4 regions of the Rhizobium sp. BK591 genome follow, and region 1 is predicted to be linked to each of the others. Evidence: riboswitches for the same ligand, from Rfam matches in the RefSeq annotation. Region 1 holds a riboswitch; each other region holds the start of a gene.
The links. A riboswitch is a leader RNA that binds a small molecule or an ion and turns the genes downstream of it on or off. The one in region 1 is predicted to bind thiamine pyrophosphate.
Positions count from the first base shown of each region.

Region 1 (3,799 bases):
CAGTTATTCCGTTATTGCGGAATGTATCCCCTTTTAGTGTTATAGATTTGGCCATCTGACCGGGCTTGTCAACAAGGTTTTTCAGAAGGTCAAAGGGACTGCCCGCACTGCAACTGCGGTTTCAACGCAAAGTAGCTGCCGAACGAAAAAACGGCCGGGAGGGCCGGGCCGTTTCGATTGGCTGCATCTATGCCGAGCGAGCGCTTATTCGCCGTCTTTCCACAGCGCATGAAAATGCTGCACCGGGCCGTGGCCGGAGCCGACGGTGAGGCTTCCGGCTGCCGCGACCGCGCCGGCGAGATATTGCTTTGCGATGGCGACCGCCTCCCGCGCCGAGGCGCCCTTGGCAAGTTCGGCGGCCAGCGCGCTGGAGAGCGTGCAGCCGGTGCCGTGCGTGTTCTTGGTCGGCACGCGCATGGCTTCGAACCAGTGCAGGCCAGCGGCGGTGGCAAGGACGTCAGGACTTTCGTCGCTATCGAGATGGCCGCCCTTGACCAGCACTGCGGCCGGGCCAAACGCCCGCAGCTGTTCGGCCTGCGCCGCCATCTCGGCTCGGTTTGTCGCCACCGGCTGGTGCAGCAGTGCGGCGGCTTCCGGCAAGTTCGGGGTCAGGAGTGTCGCAAGCGGCAGCAGCCGGCGGGTCAGCACGTCGACCGCCTCAGGCGCGAGCAAGGCGGCGCCACCCTTGGCGATCATCACCGGGTCGATGACGATCGGAATGTCGCGGTGGTCAGTCAGTGCACCGGCAACGGCATCGGCGATGCCGGCATTGGCGATCATGCCGATCTTGACGGCATCGACGCGCACATCGGCAAAGACGGCATTGATTTGGTCGGCGACGAATTGCGGCGGCACCAGATGCACGCCGCTGACGCCTTGGGTGTTCTGCGCCGTCAGCGCGGTCAGCACCGCCATGCCGTAGACGCCGCGGGCGGAAAAGGCCTTGAGATCGGCCTGGATGCCGGCGCCGCCCGAGGGATCGGAGCCGGCGATGGAGAGAACGTTGCGGATCATGCGCGGGCCTTTCGAATTTCTGCGGCGATGCGGCGCGTGGCCGCTTCGGGATCCGGCGTACCGCAGATGGCGGAGACGACGGCAAGGCCCTTGGCGCCCGCAGCAAATACTTGGGCGACATGATCCGCCTTGAGGCCGCCGATCGCAACCGACGGCACCGGCGAGGCCTTTACCAGCATGGCAAGACCGTCAAAACCGATCGGCTGCTTGTGATCGGCCTTGGTCGGCGTCGCAAACACCGGCCCGACGCCGGTATAATCGACCAGATCCGGATCGACGGCGGCGGCAAGCGCCGCGGTCTCGACCGAGAGGCCAAGGATCATGGCAGGGCCGATCATCGTCCGCGCCGTGCGCGCATCCAAATCCTCCTGGCCGATATGCAGACCGTCGGCGCCGATGGCGATTGCCGCCTCGACATCGTCGTTGACGATGAACAGGGCGCCGGTCCCGACAAGCGCCTGTTTCAAGGCGCGGCCGGTCTCGATCATCCCGACGGTGCCGGCATGTTTGTCACGCAACTGCACCATCGTCGCGCCGCCGGCAACGGCAAGGCGCGCCGTTTCCACCATGCCGATCCCCGCGCAGAGATCGGGGTCGAGGACGAGATAGAGCGAAAGGTCGAAAGCCTTCATGCCGCCGATATCCTTGCCCTGGCGTCAAGCGTTTCGGCGTCGAGCGCTGCCAGCGCATCGAGGAAGCGCCAGGAGAAGGAGCCGGGGCCGGCGGCGCCGAGTGCCGCGTCTTCGCCGGCGATGGCGAAGGTCGAAAGGGCGGCGACCGTGGCGCCGAAAATGTCCTCGGGCGCCGTTGCCGCAAAGGCGCCGACGAGGCAGGTGAGCGAGCAGCCGAGCGCGGTGACTTGCGGCATCAAGGCCGATCCGCCTTCGATGCGCACGGCCCGCTCGCCGTCGGTGACGAAATCCATGGCGCCGGTCACGGCGACGACCGCCCGCTGACGCTCGGCGAGCCATCGCGCCGAACCTTCCGCCTGCTCGACTGGGTCGCGGCTGTCGACGCCCTGGCCGCGGCTCTCTCCGCCGGCCAGCGCGATGATTTCGGAAGCGTTGCCGCGGATGATGGTCGGATGCAGCGCCAGGAGATCGGCGACGGCGTTGCGGCGGAAGGCCGTTGCATAATGAGCGACCGGGTCGAGCACCCAGGGCTTGGCGGCTGAAGCCGCCGCCTTCGCCGCCGCCTGCATGCCGTCGATCCATTGCGTCGACAGCGTACCGATATTGATGGTCAGCGCACTGGCGATCCCGGCGAATTCGCCGGCTTCTTCCGCGGCATGCACCATGGCGGGCGAGGCGCCCGCGGCAAGCAGAACATTTGCGGCGATGTTCATGGCGACGTAATTGGTGATGCACTGAACGAGCGGCGGCTTCTCGCGCATCGCCTTCAGCATCGCTCCGGGTGTGGTCTTGGTCTGCATATGGCCCCTTTCAGGCGGGGGCGGCCACGGGGCGGTTCGTGCGGGCGATGCCGCGACCCCGAGCGACTCCCTCCGCCGGCATTATCCGGTTCAGGTTCGAAGGGTGCTTCTCAGCCCGTCTGTCGACGAACGCCCCTGTCTCTCATCGCGTTTCTTTTCGCAGAGAACGGGGCTGATGTCACCTCGAAAATGACAATCATGCGACCGACGCGGCGCGCGATGGCTATGGATGATTTATGGGTCGGGATCGCCTTTCATGAAGGACGAGAGATCGCCGCCGATTCGGGTCTTGACCAGGTTTTCCCGAAAGTCGTCTGCCGGTTCTCTTCCGGGTTGGCCGGGTCCTTGCCTTTTCGCCATGCGGCTATCCTCCCCTTTTTCAAAAGGAATAACCGCAGCAACCGTGGGTGCAATCAATTTCTAAAATACATCTTCGTATTTGTGAGGGGTTGGCTGCCAGCATTGGTGAGGGTGCTGATGCGGGAAAGCAGTCTTTTCTTTGAAAGAATGAAGTTCATCTTCCCAAGACTTTTCTGCATTTGGAATAGCGCGAAGTTATTCACCCTATCCGTTCATCGATGGAATTTTTCAATGTAGCCGAGCACGAGAACAGCTTCGCGTAAGTTGCGTGTCGTCTCATCGCCTCGCCATTCAGTTTTATTCCGGCTGTCGAAATTTGGTGGCGATTTCGTTGCGGTAAGCCTCTCCCAGGGCGTGGAATCAAACTCCCAGAACGCGAAGTAAATATCTAACGGAAACTTTACCGTGCTGACACGCTTAGGTTGACCAAACGATGGATTGTAGCGATATGACTTTACACGCCAATAAAATCTTCCTGAAGTTGTATTTTCAATGAGAAAATTTTTGAAAGCCGATACGAAGTGTGGCCTCCAGACTGTCGCCTCCGTTCTGATATTCATCGCCTGGGCGAATCCTTCCTTTTCGCAAACTGCTGTTCCTGCCGATCAGGAAGCGGGGCAGGTGCAGGCGCCGGCGATAAAATCCCAGAAATTCGACGACTGGTATTATCGCTGCTCGGGTTCTGAAGGCACCGAGGCCTGCGAAGTCGCCCAGATCGCGCAAGTCGCCAAAGATGGCGAGAACGTCAATGTGCTGACGCTGGCGATCGCAGCTGCGCCGGCCGGGTCCCAAGGCAAGGGCGAGAAGGGCAGGGGCGAGAAGGGCAAGGGCGAGAAAGGCAAGCCGGGGCTGACGCTGACCGCTCTGATGCCGCTCAACGTCTTCCTGCCCTCGGGCCTGTCGATCAAGGCCGACGGCAAGCCCGTTGCGAAACTTGACTACCGCAATTGCAACCAGGCCGGATGCTGGGCGCAGCTGGCGCTGGATACGAAG
Region 1 covers NZ_JACIAZ010000002.1:400,081-403,879, forward strand. Annotated here, with positions in the region: gene thiD (bifunctional hydroxymethylpyrimidine kinase/phosphomethylpyrimidine kinase) at 205-1,014, opposite strand; gene thiE (thiamine phosphate synthase) at 1,011-1,646, opposite strand; gene thiM (hydroxyethylthiazole kinase) at 1,643-2,446, opposite strand; TPP riboswitch at 2,497-2,593, opposite strand; gene FHX10_RS09000 (hypothetical protein) at 2,666-3,043, shown strand; gene FHX10_RS09005 (invasion associated locus B family protein) at 3,299-3,799, shown strand, end outside.

Region 2 (3,799 bases), on a different contig from region 1:
CATGTCCTGCGTCTGGACGACGGTGCGCAGCAGTGCGGCGCGCTGGCGCATGCCGCCGGATAGTTCGGAAGGATAGTGGTGTTCGAAGCCGGAAAGGCCGAAGCTCTCGAACAAAGGCGCGACGGCGGCGCGGGCCGCGCGGCGGCTCATGCCTTTCACCTCGAGGCCGAGTGCCGCATTGTCGATGATCCGGCGCCAGGGCATCAGCGCATCGCGCTGCGGCATGAAGGCGAAGGAATGCGGTGCCTGTTCCAGCGGCACGCCGTTGAAAAGCATGGTGCCGGAATCGGGTCGAAGCGCCTGTGTCAGCAGCCGCAGCACCGTCGATTTTCCGGAGCCGGACGGTCCGACGATCGAAACGAACTCGCCGTCTGCGACGGCGAGCGAAATGTCGCCCAGCACCTTCATGCCGTCGAAGGACTTCGAGATACTACCGAGTTCAACCATTGTATCGCTCATCGGCGCCGCTCCCCGGTTGGCTGCCAGGGCATGACGAGGCGCTGGATCAACAGCGTCAGCCCGAAGAGGCCGAGCGTGAGCACGGCGCTGACGACGACGGCGGCGAGCACGAGATCGGGACGGAAATTGTTCTTGGCGTTGAGGATATAGATGCCGAGGCCGCGGGCGGCGCCGGCATATTCGGCAAAAATCGCGCCAACGACGGCATAGGTGATCGAGATTCTGAGGCCGGCGAAGAAATAGGGCAGCGAGGAGGGAAGCCGGGCCAGGCAGAAAATCCGCCAGCGACTCGCCTTCATCGAATTCAGCAATTCGGCGATGTCGCGGTCGGTCGATTCATAGCCCTGCAGCAGGGCGACGAGCAGCGGAAAGAAGGTGACGAGCGCCACCAGCAACACTTTCGGCAGCAGGCCGAAGCCGAACCAGAGGACGACGAGGGGCGCGATCGCCACCAGCGGCAGGGTCTGGCTGGCGATGAAGATCGGCAGCAATGCCCGGCGCATGAAGGGCACGAAATCCATGAGGATCGAGGCTACGAAGGCGAAAGCCAGCGACAGCGCGAAACCTCCAAGCGTCGCGCCGAGCGTCGGCCAGGTGTTTGATATCAGCGCCTCGCGGTTCAGCCAGCCCTGGATGACGATGCGCGACGGCGCCGGCAGGATGGAGGGCTTGATCCCGGAAAGATCGACATAGAGTTCCCATGCCGCCAAAAAGGCGCAGCCGGCGAGCAGGGCAGGTATGCCCCGGTAGAGAGCGGCGCGGAGCGCGGCAAGGCGCGAACCCAGTGGTGGTAGCGGTGTCATCGGCGTTCGATTTCAGGCTTTCGTCGGGCACTGCATAATTCCTTAAATCGGAATCGATTTAAGGATAAAATTATGCAGCAATTTAAAGTGTTACAGCGTCCTTTGCGCGTCTGAAAAGACGCGCGGCGCTGTATTGGCTGACACCGTGATATCGAGGGTCACATGCCCCTCGGGGTCACCGAAGCGATAGAAGGCCTCACGAATGGTTGCGAAGACGGCGCCGGCATCGCCAGAAAGCCTGGTGCAGAAATTCTTGGCGCGGTCGAAAGTGCCGGAGCGTTTGAGAAAGTCGATGCAGCCATAGATCTCGTCCATATGGGTGCCGGTTCCCATGACGTAGAGCGAGAATTGGGCAGCGGTCGGCTGTCCGGTCTCGGCGGTGATTTCAACGGCGGCAAGGGCGGCCGCTATACGGTCAGCAAGCGGCTCTGCCTGGCCGGAGGAGGGGTTGACGCCGCAGATGGCCTCGTCGGGCTCACCGGGGCAGCCGCGTGAGACGGCGGCGGACAGCACGCAATGTTCGCCGGTCTTTGCGGCGGTGACGAAAAGATCGTGCATGGCGGCGAAAAGAATGTCAGGCGGGCCGACCAGCAGCGTAGAGATGTCATCGGTCTCGATGCGCAGCCGGTCGCGATAGGGATCGAGCGCCTTGACGGCATCGAGAATGATGCCGACGAAATCGCCGGACATCGGATAGAGTGACACTTGTGCGCCTGAAAACATCTGAACCTCGCTCCGCTGGCATTACCCAGATCAGCTTTGAAGGGTCCAGAGGCTTGCACCTCACATCTCAGCCCCGGCAATACGGAGCTCCCCCGTTAATGGCGCGGAAACTATCACCGGGGTTTTCTCCCCGCAACTGCAAAGTTGCGAACCCGTCCATGCGGTCGGGATGAGCCTGCCATGCCCGGTATCGCCTGATATGCCTTACTGTTGAGAACACCCGGACGGAGGTCCTGCCCGGGTGTCCCTCGAGGTTCCGTACCTGCCGGGAACGGAACCGGAGCTTGCTGCCTCAGGCGGCGATGTCGGCATAGGGGCAATCGCTGCGGGCAGTGACGAGCGCCCGTGTCCACCATTCCAGCCTCGCCATCATCCGGTCGAGCAGACGCATCGCGTCGGTGGGATTGTCGAGCCGTCCCTCGGTGTCGAAGCGGTTCCAAGGTGCTGTAAAGCTCACCGAATCGCGGATCGTGACCGCGTGGAGTTCGGCAAAGACGAGGCGCAGCTGTTCGACGGCGCGCAGGCCGCCCGATATGCCGCCATAGGAAACGAAGGCGACAGGTTTGCCCTGCCAGGGCTCGAAGAAGAAATCGATGATCGACTTCAGCGAGGCCGTGAAGCTGTGATTGTATTCCGGGGTGACGATGATGAAGGCGTCGGCCATGCCAAGCCGCCCGGCGAGCCTGTCGATTTCGGGGTGTGCCACGTCACGGCTTACCGGCAGCGCGAAATCGAGCGGGTCGATGATGTCGATATCAAATTGCGGGAAGCGGACGAGCTCCTGCGTCAGCCATTTGACCACCCGGTCGCAGATGCGGCCCTCTCTCGTGCTGCCATAGATGACCGCCAGCCTGGTGGGTGTTTTCATGCGTTGCTCCTTGTCGCGATTGGACTTTACGATTATCGAAGCACGGGTTATAAAACCTCAACTAATATTGAGGTCAAGAGCCGATGGATACGATTCCTGCAACGCCGCTCGGCAGACTTCTGACGGTTGGCGAAGTGGCGGAGCGCAGCGGCCTTGCCGTCTCGGCGCTGCATTTCTACGAGACCAAGGGGCTGATCTCGAGCATCCGGTCCCGCGGCAACCAGCGGCGATACGGCCGTGACGTGCTGCGCCGGCTTGGCATCATCAAGGTGGCGCAGCGTGTCGGCATTCCGCTTTCGGAAATCCAGGCGGCGTTCGAGTCGCTGCCGCAAGGACGCACGCCCACCGTCGCCGACTGGCAGGTGCTGTCGGCGCGCTGGAAGGATGATCTCGACGCGCGAATCAGGCGGCTGAGCCTGCTGCGCGACCGTCTGACCGGCTGCATCGGCTGCGGCTGCCTGTCGATCGAAAGCTGTCCGTTGCGCAATCCCTGCGATCGGCTCGGCAAAGAGGGGTCGGGTGCGCGGCTTCTGGAGACCGAAAGCTAGAGCCCTTCCCCAGAGGGAGACTTGGCTGCGTCTCCCGGGAAAGATCGGTACCTGCCTTTCTTTCGGTCGGCGCGCTCATATGTTAAGGGCGAGTGACGCAACCGGCGGCACTGTCCGCGAGGAGGACGGCTTCGTGTTTCATCCCAGACTGTTCGAAAATCGCAATGTCGTCGTGACCGGCGCCGGCCGCGGCATCGGCCTCGAAGTGGCCCGGCAGTTCCTGGACTGCGGCGCAAAAGTGATCGTCCATACCGGGCGCAAGCCGGGACGCGAGCTGCCGGATTTCCTGCTGACGGCTGAATCCGAAAGACGGGCGCTGCTGCTGCACGCCGATTTCTCGGCGGCCGGTGGGGCGGCGCAATTTGCCGAAGACGTTCTCGCCTTCTTCGACAGGGTGC
Region 2 covers NZ_JACIAZ010000005.1:118,633-122,431, reverse strand. Annotated here, with positions in the region: gene FHX10_RS22580 (ABC transporter ATP-binding protein) at 1-459, opposite strand, end outside; gene FHX10_RS22575 (ABC transporter permease) at 456-1,262, opposite strand; gene FHX10_RS22570 (YkoF family thiamine/hydroxymethylpyrimidine-binding protein) at 1,353-1,985, opposite strand; TPP riboswitch at 1,976-2,089, opposite strand; gene FHX10_RS22565 (NADPH-dependent FMN reductase) at 2,278-2,853, opposite strand; gene soxR (redox-sensitive transcriptional activator SoxR) at 2,937-3,401, shown strand; gene FHX10_RS22555 (SDR family NAD(P)-dependent oxidoreductase) at 3,481-3,799, shown strand, end outside.
Region 2: another riboswitch for thiamine pyrophosphate. It lies ahead of FHX10_RS22570 (YkoF family thiamine/hydroxymethylpyrimidine-binding protein); the one in region 1 lies ahead of thiM (hydroxyethylthiazole kinase).

Region 3 (3,799 bases), 350 kb from region 1:
CGCGAGCTCGATATGACGCCCGCAGCCGTCACCCGGGCGATTGCGGCCCTGGAAGAAGATCTGGGCGTGCAACTCTTCGTGCGCACCACGCGCCAAGTGTCGCTGACGACCGATGGCGCGATCTTCGCCGCCCAGATACAGCCGGCGGTGCAGGCGCTCGACAACGCGCGCAAGGACGTGATGAATTCCCACAAGGCGGATCATGGCCGCCTGCGCATCAGCGCGCCGACCTGGTTCGGCCAGCAGGTCCTGCCGCCCATTCTCTCGGCATTCAGGGAGCGCTATCCCAAGATCAGCTTCGAAATCTCGCTCGCCGATGGACTCGTCGACATCATCGACGACGATTATGATCTGGCGATCCGCATTTCCGCGGCACCTTCGGACAAGTTCACGATCTGGCGCAAGATCAGCGTCGTGCGCCGTATCCTCGTCGCAGCGCCCGGCAGCCGGTTTTGCGACATGAAGCACCCGAACGAGCTCATTCCCGACGATTGCCTGGCCTATAGCGGCGAAAGCAAACGGGAGACCTGGTCACTGTCGGACGGCAGTGGCAGCGCCACGATTTCTGCAGGCCGTGCATTCAGCGCCAATAGCGGAGAGGTGCTGGCGAGCATGGCGGCCGACGGCGTCGGGGTCGCCATGCTGCCCAAGTTCCATGTCGCCGAGCATCTGCGGACCGGACGGCTCGTCCACGTCCTGCGGGACTGGTCGCCGCCAGACTTATGGCTGACCCTGTACTACCCCCCTTACCAGGCGCTGCCGCCGCGCATCGCCTCCTTCTCGAAGTTCTTCGAGCAACAGATCCCGGCGTTCCTCTCGGCGATCGAATGAACTTTGCCGATAAAGCAGGTGCGGTTGCTCTAACGAGGTCTTTCGAAAAGGAATTTGCACAATCTTAGGCGGCAACAAGGAACCTCCGGTCCATCTCGGTGGCCGGTCGCTCGATCCCGTTCAAGGCGACAATTTGGAACGTCGGCGACATCCTTCTCCCACATTCAATGATCTGCCCGGCTTCCACATCAAAATACGCCCAAGAGCGGGACGACGGAAGGTCTGTGGTTGACACGAACTCGGCCCAGGACATAGTCTTTGCGACATTCACCAGGGGGGTCCCGGCAAGGGGCTGAGATACTGCTGGACAATTTGGCTTTGCCTGTTGTGGCGCAGTGACCCGTTGAACCTGATCCAGTTCATACTGGCGTAGGGACGGTGCAAGCGCTCGAAGGCTTCGGATTCCCGCGTGGATTCCATGCCGGCGTCTTTCCATCATTCCGGCTGATTGACTGGGTCTCCAATTGCAACTTGGAGCCTCAAACCATGACCATTGCCGCAAAGAACGTCACACCCACCGTCACCACCGGCCCGCTACCGGCGTCGCGGAAAATCTACATCCCCGGAGATATGCACTCCGACATCCGCGTGCCGATGCGCGAGATCAGCGTCCATCCGACATCGGGCGAGCCGCCTGTCGTCGTCTATGATTGCTCCGGCCCTTACACTGTCGAGGGCGCTGATATCCGCATCGAGCAGGGCCTGTCACAGTTCCGTCGCGGCTGGGTGCTCGCCCGCGGAGATGTCGAGGCCTATGAAGGCCGCCATGTGCGTCCCGAAGACAACGGCTTTGTCAGCGGCGAACGGCTGACACCGGAATTTCCGGCCAAGCGCCAGCCGCTGCGGGCGAGGGGAGACAATGCCGTGACCCAACTCGCCTATGCACGCGCCGGCATCATCACCCCGGAAATGGAATTCATCGCTATCCGCGAAAATCTCGGCCGCAAGGCACAGGTGGAGGCCATGAGCCGCGATGGCGAAAGCTTCGGCGCCCATATTCCCGATCATGTGACCCCGGAATTCGTCCGCCAGGAGGTCGCCGCCGGCCGGGCGATCATTCCCGCCAACATCAATCACCCGGAAAGCGAGCCGATGATCATCGGCCGGAACTTCCTGGTGAAGATCAATGCCAATATCGGCAATTCCGCCGTCACCTCCTCCATGGCGGAGGAAGTGGAGAAGATGGTCTGGGCGATCCGCTGGGGTGCCGACACGGTCATGGACCTGTCGACCGGCCGCAACATCCACAATATCCGCGAATGGATCATCCGCAATTCGCCGGTACCGATCGGCACCGTGCCGCTCTACCAGGCACTCGAAAAGGTGAACGGCATTGCCGAGGACCTCACCTGGGAGGTCTATCGCGATACGCTGATCGAACAGGCCGAGCAGGGCGTCGATTACTTCACCATCCATGCGGGCGTGCGGCTTGCCTATATCCCGCTGACCGTCAATCGCGTCACCGGCATCGTTTCTCGCGGCGGCTCGATCATGGCCAAGTGGTGTCTGCACCACCACCGGGAGAGTTTTCTCTACGAGCATTTCGAGGAGATCTGCGACATCTGCCGCGCTTACGACGTTTCCTTCTCGCTCGGTGATGGCCTGCGGCCAGGCTCGATTGCCGATGCCAACGATGCGGCGCAGTTCGCAGAACTGGAAACGCTCGGCGCGTTAACGAAAATCGCCTGGGCGAAGGATTGCCAGGTGATGATCGAAGGTCCCGGTCATGTGCCGATGCACAAGATCAAGGAAAACATGGACAAGCAACTCGCGGTCTGCGGCGAGGCGCCTTTTTATACGCTCGGGCCGCTGACCACCGATATCGCGCCGGGCTATGACCACATCACGTCCGGCATCGGGGCTGCGATGATCGGCTGGTTCGGCACCGCCATGCTCTGCTACGTGACGCCCAAGGAACATCTCGGCCTGCCGGACCGCAACGACGTCAAGGTGGGCGTCATCACCTATAAGATCGCGGCACATGCCGCCGATCTGGCCAAGGGTCATCCGGCGGCGCGGGTGCGCGACGATGCGTTGTCGCGCGCCCGTTTCGAGTTCCGATGGGAGGACCAGTTCAACCTCTCGCTCGATCCGGAAACCGCCCGCTCCTTCCACGACGAAACGCTGCCGAAGGAGGCGCATAAGGTGGCGCATTTCTGCTCCATGTGCGGTCCGAAATTCTGCTCGATGCGGATTTCGCACGATATCCGCGCCGAAGCGCAGAAGGAAGGGCTGGAAGCGATGGCGGCGAAATATCGGGAGGGTGGCGACCTGTACATGCCGATCGAAAACCTTCCGGGTAACGCATAATGCCTACGTTTCTCGTCAAAGGGGCTGGTGTTGCCGGCCTCGCGGCAGCCCATGAGCTCGTCAGGCGGGGCTTTTCGGTCGAGGTGATCGAGAAGGCCGGCGCGGCGGGACTTGGCGCCTCGCACTTTGCTGGAGGAATGCTCGCGCCCTATTGCGAACGGGAAGCGGCCGAAGAGATTGTCCTGACATTGGGCCTGGGCGCGGCCGGATGGTGGGAGGAGGTCGTGCCCGGCGAGGTTCGTCGCCGCGGTACTCTGGTCGTGGCGCAGCCGCGCGACCTCCCCGATCTCGTCCGGTTTGCCGCGCGCACCACCGGTCATGTCTGGATCGATCGCAAGGGTGTGGCCGACCTCGAGCCTGCACTAGCCGGCCGCTTCGAAAAGGCTCTTTTCTTCGAGCAGGAAGCGCATCTCGATCCACGCCGCGCACTGGCCAGACTAGCCGGCAGGCTCCGCGAGCGTGGCGTCGTCTTCCATTTCGGCGGATGCCAGCCGCAGGACCGGCGGTTTGCCGGCGTGCTCGATTGCACCGGGCCAGCGGCGATACCGCGACTTTCCGGCCTGCGCGGCGTGCGAGGCGAAATGCTCTATCTGGAAACTGCGGATATTACCCTTTCCAGGCCGGTTAGGATGCTGCATCCCCGCCATCCTATCTACAT
Region 3 covers NZ_JACIAZ010000002.1:55,079-58,877, forward strand. Annotated here, with positions in the region: gene FHX10_RS07395 (LysR family transcriptional regulator) at 1-831, shown strand, start outside; TPP riboswitch at 1,094-1,225, shown strand; gene thiC (phosphomethylpyrimidine synthase ThiC) at 1,318-3,141, shown strand; gene thiO (glycine oxidase ThiO) at 3,141-3,799, shown strand, end outside.
Region 3: another riboswitch for thiamine pyrophosphate. It lies ahead of thiC (phosphomethylpyrimidine synthase ThiC); the one in region 1 lies ahead of thiM (hydroxyethylthiazole kinase).

Region 4 (3,799 bases), on a different contig from region 1:
TGGTTGGCTTCGGGCATGCCGTGCCAGCGCGGCGGGTCGTCAATGCGGAGATCGAGGCGCGCCTTGGTCTCGAAACAGGCTGGATCGAGCGCCGGACCGGCATCCGCGCGCGCCACTGGGCCGAAGACGGCGAGACGCTGAGCGGCCTTGCCGCCAAGGCCGGGCGGATGGCGCTTGAAGACGCAGGGATCGCCCAAAGCGAGATCGCGCTGACGCTGCTTGCGACCTCGACACCGGATCATCTGATGCCGCCCTCGGCACCGCTGCTGGCCCACCGGTTGGGCCTCGAACGGTCCGGCGCGATCGATCTGGCCGGCGCCTGTTCGGGCTTTCTCTACGCACTCACCCTGGCGGATGGTTTCGTCCGTGCGCATGGCCGCGCCGTGCTGGTGGTCGCCGCCAATATCCTCAGCCGCCGCATCAATCCCGCCGAGCGGGCAAGTGCAGTGCTGTTTGCGGACGCGGCCGGCGCCGTCGTGCTGGCGCCGAGCACGAACGGGCGAAGCGGCCTCCTTGGCGCCGATCTCGCATCGGATGGTAGCGGCTATGGCCTGATCAACATTCCCGCTGGCGGCAGCAACCGGCCATTCTCTCCTGAGCTCAGGCCCGAGGACTTCCTGATGACTATGCAGGACGGCCGTGAGGTCTTCTCCCGCGCTGTCGCCCTGATGACCGAGACATCGAAGCGGGCGCTTGAACAGGCGGGGATTGCCGCATCGGATGTCGACCAATTCGTGCCGCACCAGGCCAACGCGCGCATATTCGACGCCGTCTCGGGCAACCTCGGCATCGCGCCGGAAAAAACCATCCGCACGATCGAGCGCTTCGGGAATTCGTCGGCCGCGACCATCCCGCTTTCCCTCTCCATGGCCAATGCCGAGCGGCGTTTCGCGGAGGGCGAGGCACTGTTGCTGACTGCCGCCGGGGCTGGCCTCATGGGCGGGGCTGCGGTCTGTCGCATGTAACCACAATGTCGAATCTGGAAGGAGCACAAATTGGAAAAATACGTGGGCGCGAAGCTGCATGGCATTCGAGTGACGGCCTCAAAGCTGAACTACCATGGGTCGATTACCATCGACGCGGACTTCTGCCGGGCGGTCGGCCTGAAACCGCTGGAATATGTGGAAATCTGGAACAAGATGTCCGGGGCCAGAATCAGCACTTACGTGCTCTATGGTGATCCCGGCTGCAAGTGCTGCATTCTCAACGGTGCGGCCGCTCGTACATGCCAGCAAGGCGATGAGATTATTATCGCATCCAGCGTCTTTTGCGAGTTCGATGAGATCATAAAGCTGCGGCCGCGCGTCTTGGTGTTCGGCGCCGGCAATGAGATTGTCGACAGAATTACTTACGAGGTCTTTCGCCGAGCGGATGGCTCTCCCGACATGTCGGTTACCACCGAACTTGCCAACAATGACTACGGATTTCCAGCGGCACTGCCATCGAGCCGATCTTCGTAACGCGGTTGGGAATTGGGTTCTGGAATGGTGCCCAAGGGCTTGACGGAGCACCATTTCTCACAATAGCTTAGCCCTATTCACCAGGGGGGTCCCGCCAAGGGGCTGAGATACTGCTGGTCGGATCGGCTTTGGCCGGCCGAGGCGCAGTGACCCGTTGAACCTGATCCAGTTCATACTGGCGTAGGGACGGTGCGAGCGCTGCGGCGGCGAGGGCGGGATTCCGTTCTTCGGATTCCGACGTGTTCTTCCATCATTCCAACTCTGGAACTGGGTCTCCAAACGTCAAACCTTGGAGCCTCGAACCATGAATATCGCAACCACCAAGCTCACCCCGGTCGCCGGCCCGCTTCCCGCCTCCACGAAAGTCCTGAAAGCTGGAACGATCCACCCGGACATCCGCGTGCCGATGCGTCAGATCGCATTGCATCCGACCTCCGGCGAACCGCCGGTCACCGTCTACGATTCCTCCGGTCCCTATACGGTAGAAGGCGCCGCGATCAGTATCGATGCCGGCCTGCCGCGCCTGCGCGAAAGCTGGATTGTCGCCCGCGGCGATGTCGAGGCCTATGAGGGCCGCATCGTCAGGCCGGAGGACAACGGCTTCGTGTCCGGCAGCCACCTGACGCCGGAATTCCCGATCCGCAACCAGCCTTTCAAGGCAAAGGCGGGCAGAGCCGTCACCCAGCTCGCCTATGCGCGGGCCGGCATCATCACGCCGGAGATGGAATTCGTCGCCATCCGCGAAAACCTCGGCCGGCAGGCGGCCAGGGAACCGCTCGTGCGCGACGGCGAAAGTTTTGGCGCCCAAGTGCCGGATTTCGTGACGCCGGAATTCGTTCGCCGCGAAGTCGCGGAAGGCCGGGCAATCATTCCCGCCAACATCAACCATCCCGAATCCGAACCGATGATCATCGGCCGGAATTTCCTGGTGAAGATCAATGCCAATATCGGCAATTCCGCCGTCACCTCGTCGATGGCGGAGGAGGTCGAGAAGATGGTCTGGGCGATCCGCTGGGGCGCCGATACGGTCATGGACTTGTCGACCGGCCGCAACATCCACAATATCCGCGACTGGATCATCCGCAATTCGCCGGTACCGATCGGCACCGTGCCGCTCTACCAGGCGCTCGAAAAGGTGAACGGCATTGCCGAGGACCTGACCTGGGAGGTCTATCGCGACACGCTGATCGAGCAGGCCGAGCAGGGTGTCGACTATTTCACCATCCATGCCGGCGTGCGGCTCGCCTATATCCCGCTCACCGTCAACCGCGTCACCGGCATCGTTTCCCGCGGCGGCTCGATCATGGCCAAGTGGTGTCTGCACCACCACAAGGAGAGTTTTCTCTACGAGCATTTCGAGGAGATCTGCGACATCTGCCGCGCTTACGACGTTTCCTTCTCGCTCGGTGATGGCCTGCGCCCCGGTTCGATCGCCGACGCCAACGATGCGGCTCAGTTCGCGGAACTGGAGACCCTCGGGGAGCTGACGAAGATCGCCTGGGCGAAGGATTGCCAGGTGATGATCGAAGGTCCCGGCCATGTGCCGATGCACAAGATCAAGGCCAACATGGACAAGCAGCTCGCGGTCTGCGGTGAGGCTCCGTTCTATACGCTCGGGCCGCTGACCACCGATATTGCGCCGGGCTACGACCACATCACGTCGGGGATCGGGGCTGCGATGATCGGCTGGTTCGGCACCGCCATGCTCTGCTACGTGACACCTAAGGAACATCTCGGCCTGCCCGATCGCAACGACGTCAAGGTGGGCGTCATCACCTACAAGATCGCCGCACATGCGGCCGATCTCGCCAAAGGGCATCCGGCGGCCCAGGTGCGTGACGACGCGCTGTCGCGCGCTCGTTTCGAGTTCCGCTGGGAGGACCAGTTCAACCTCTCGCTCGATCCGGAAACGGCGCGTTCCTTCCACGACGAAACGCTGCCGAAGGAGGCGCATAAGGTGGCGCATTTCTGCTCCATGTGCGGCCCGAAATTCTGCTCGATGCGGATTTCCCACGACATCCGCGCCGAAGCGCAGAAGGAGGGCCTGGAAGCCATGGCCGCCAAATACCGCGATGGCGGCGATCTTTACATGCCGGTCGCCGAAGCGGCGAAAACGCCAACCGGAGAATGACGATGCATATTCTCGTCAAGGGGGCCGGCGTTGCCGGCCTCACCGTTGCCTGGCAGCTCTACCGGCACGGTCTCCGGGTCAGTGTCACTGAACATGCCGACAAGGTCGGGGCCGGCGCTTCCGGCTTTGCCGGCGGCATGCTGGCGCCATGGTGCGAACGGGAAAGCGCAGAGGAGCCGGTACTGACGCTCGGCCGTCTTGCCGCCGA
Region 4 covers NZ_JACIAZ010000010.1:16,461-20,259, reverse strand. Annotated here, with positions in the region: gene FHX10_RS32005 (beta-ketoacyl-ACP synthase III) at 1-965, shown strand, start outside; gene FHX10_RS32000 (aspartate 1-decarboxylase) at 996-1,460, shown strand; TPP riboswitch at 1,533-1,665, shown strand; gene thiC (phosphomethylpyrimidine synthase ThiC) at 1,765-3,591, shown strand; gene thiO (glycine oxidase ThiO) at 3,594-3,799, shown strand, end outside.
Region 4: another riboswitch for thiamine pyrophosphate. It lies ahead of thiC (phosphomethylpyrimidine synthase ThiC); the one in region 1 lies ahead of thiM (hydroxyethylthiazole kinase).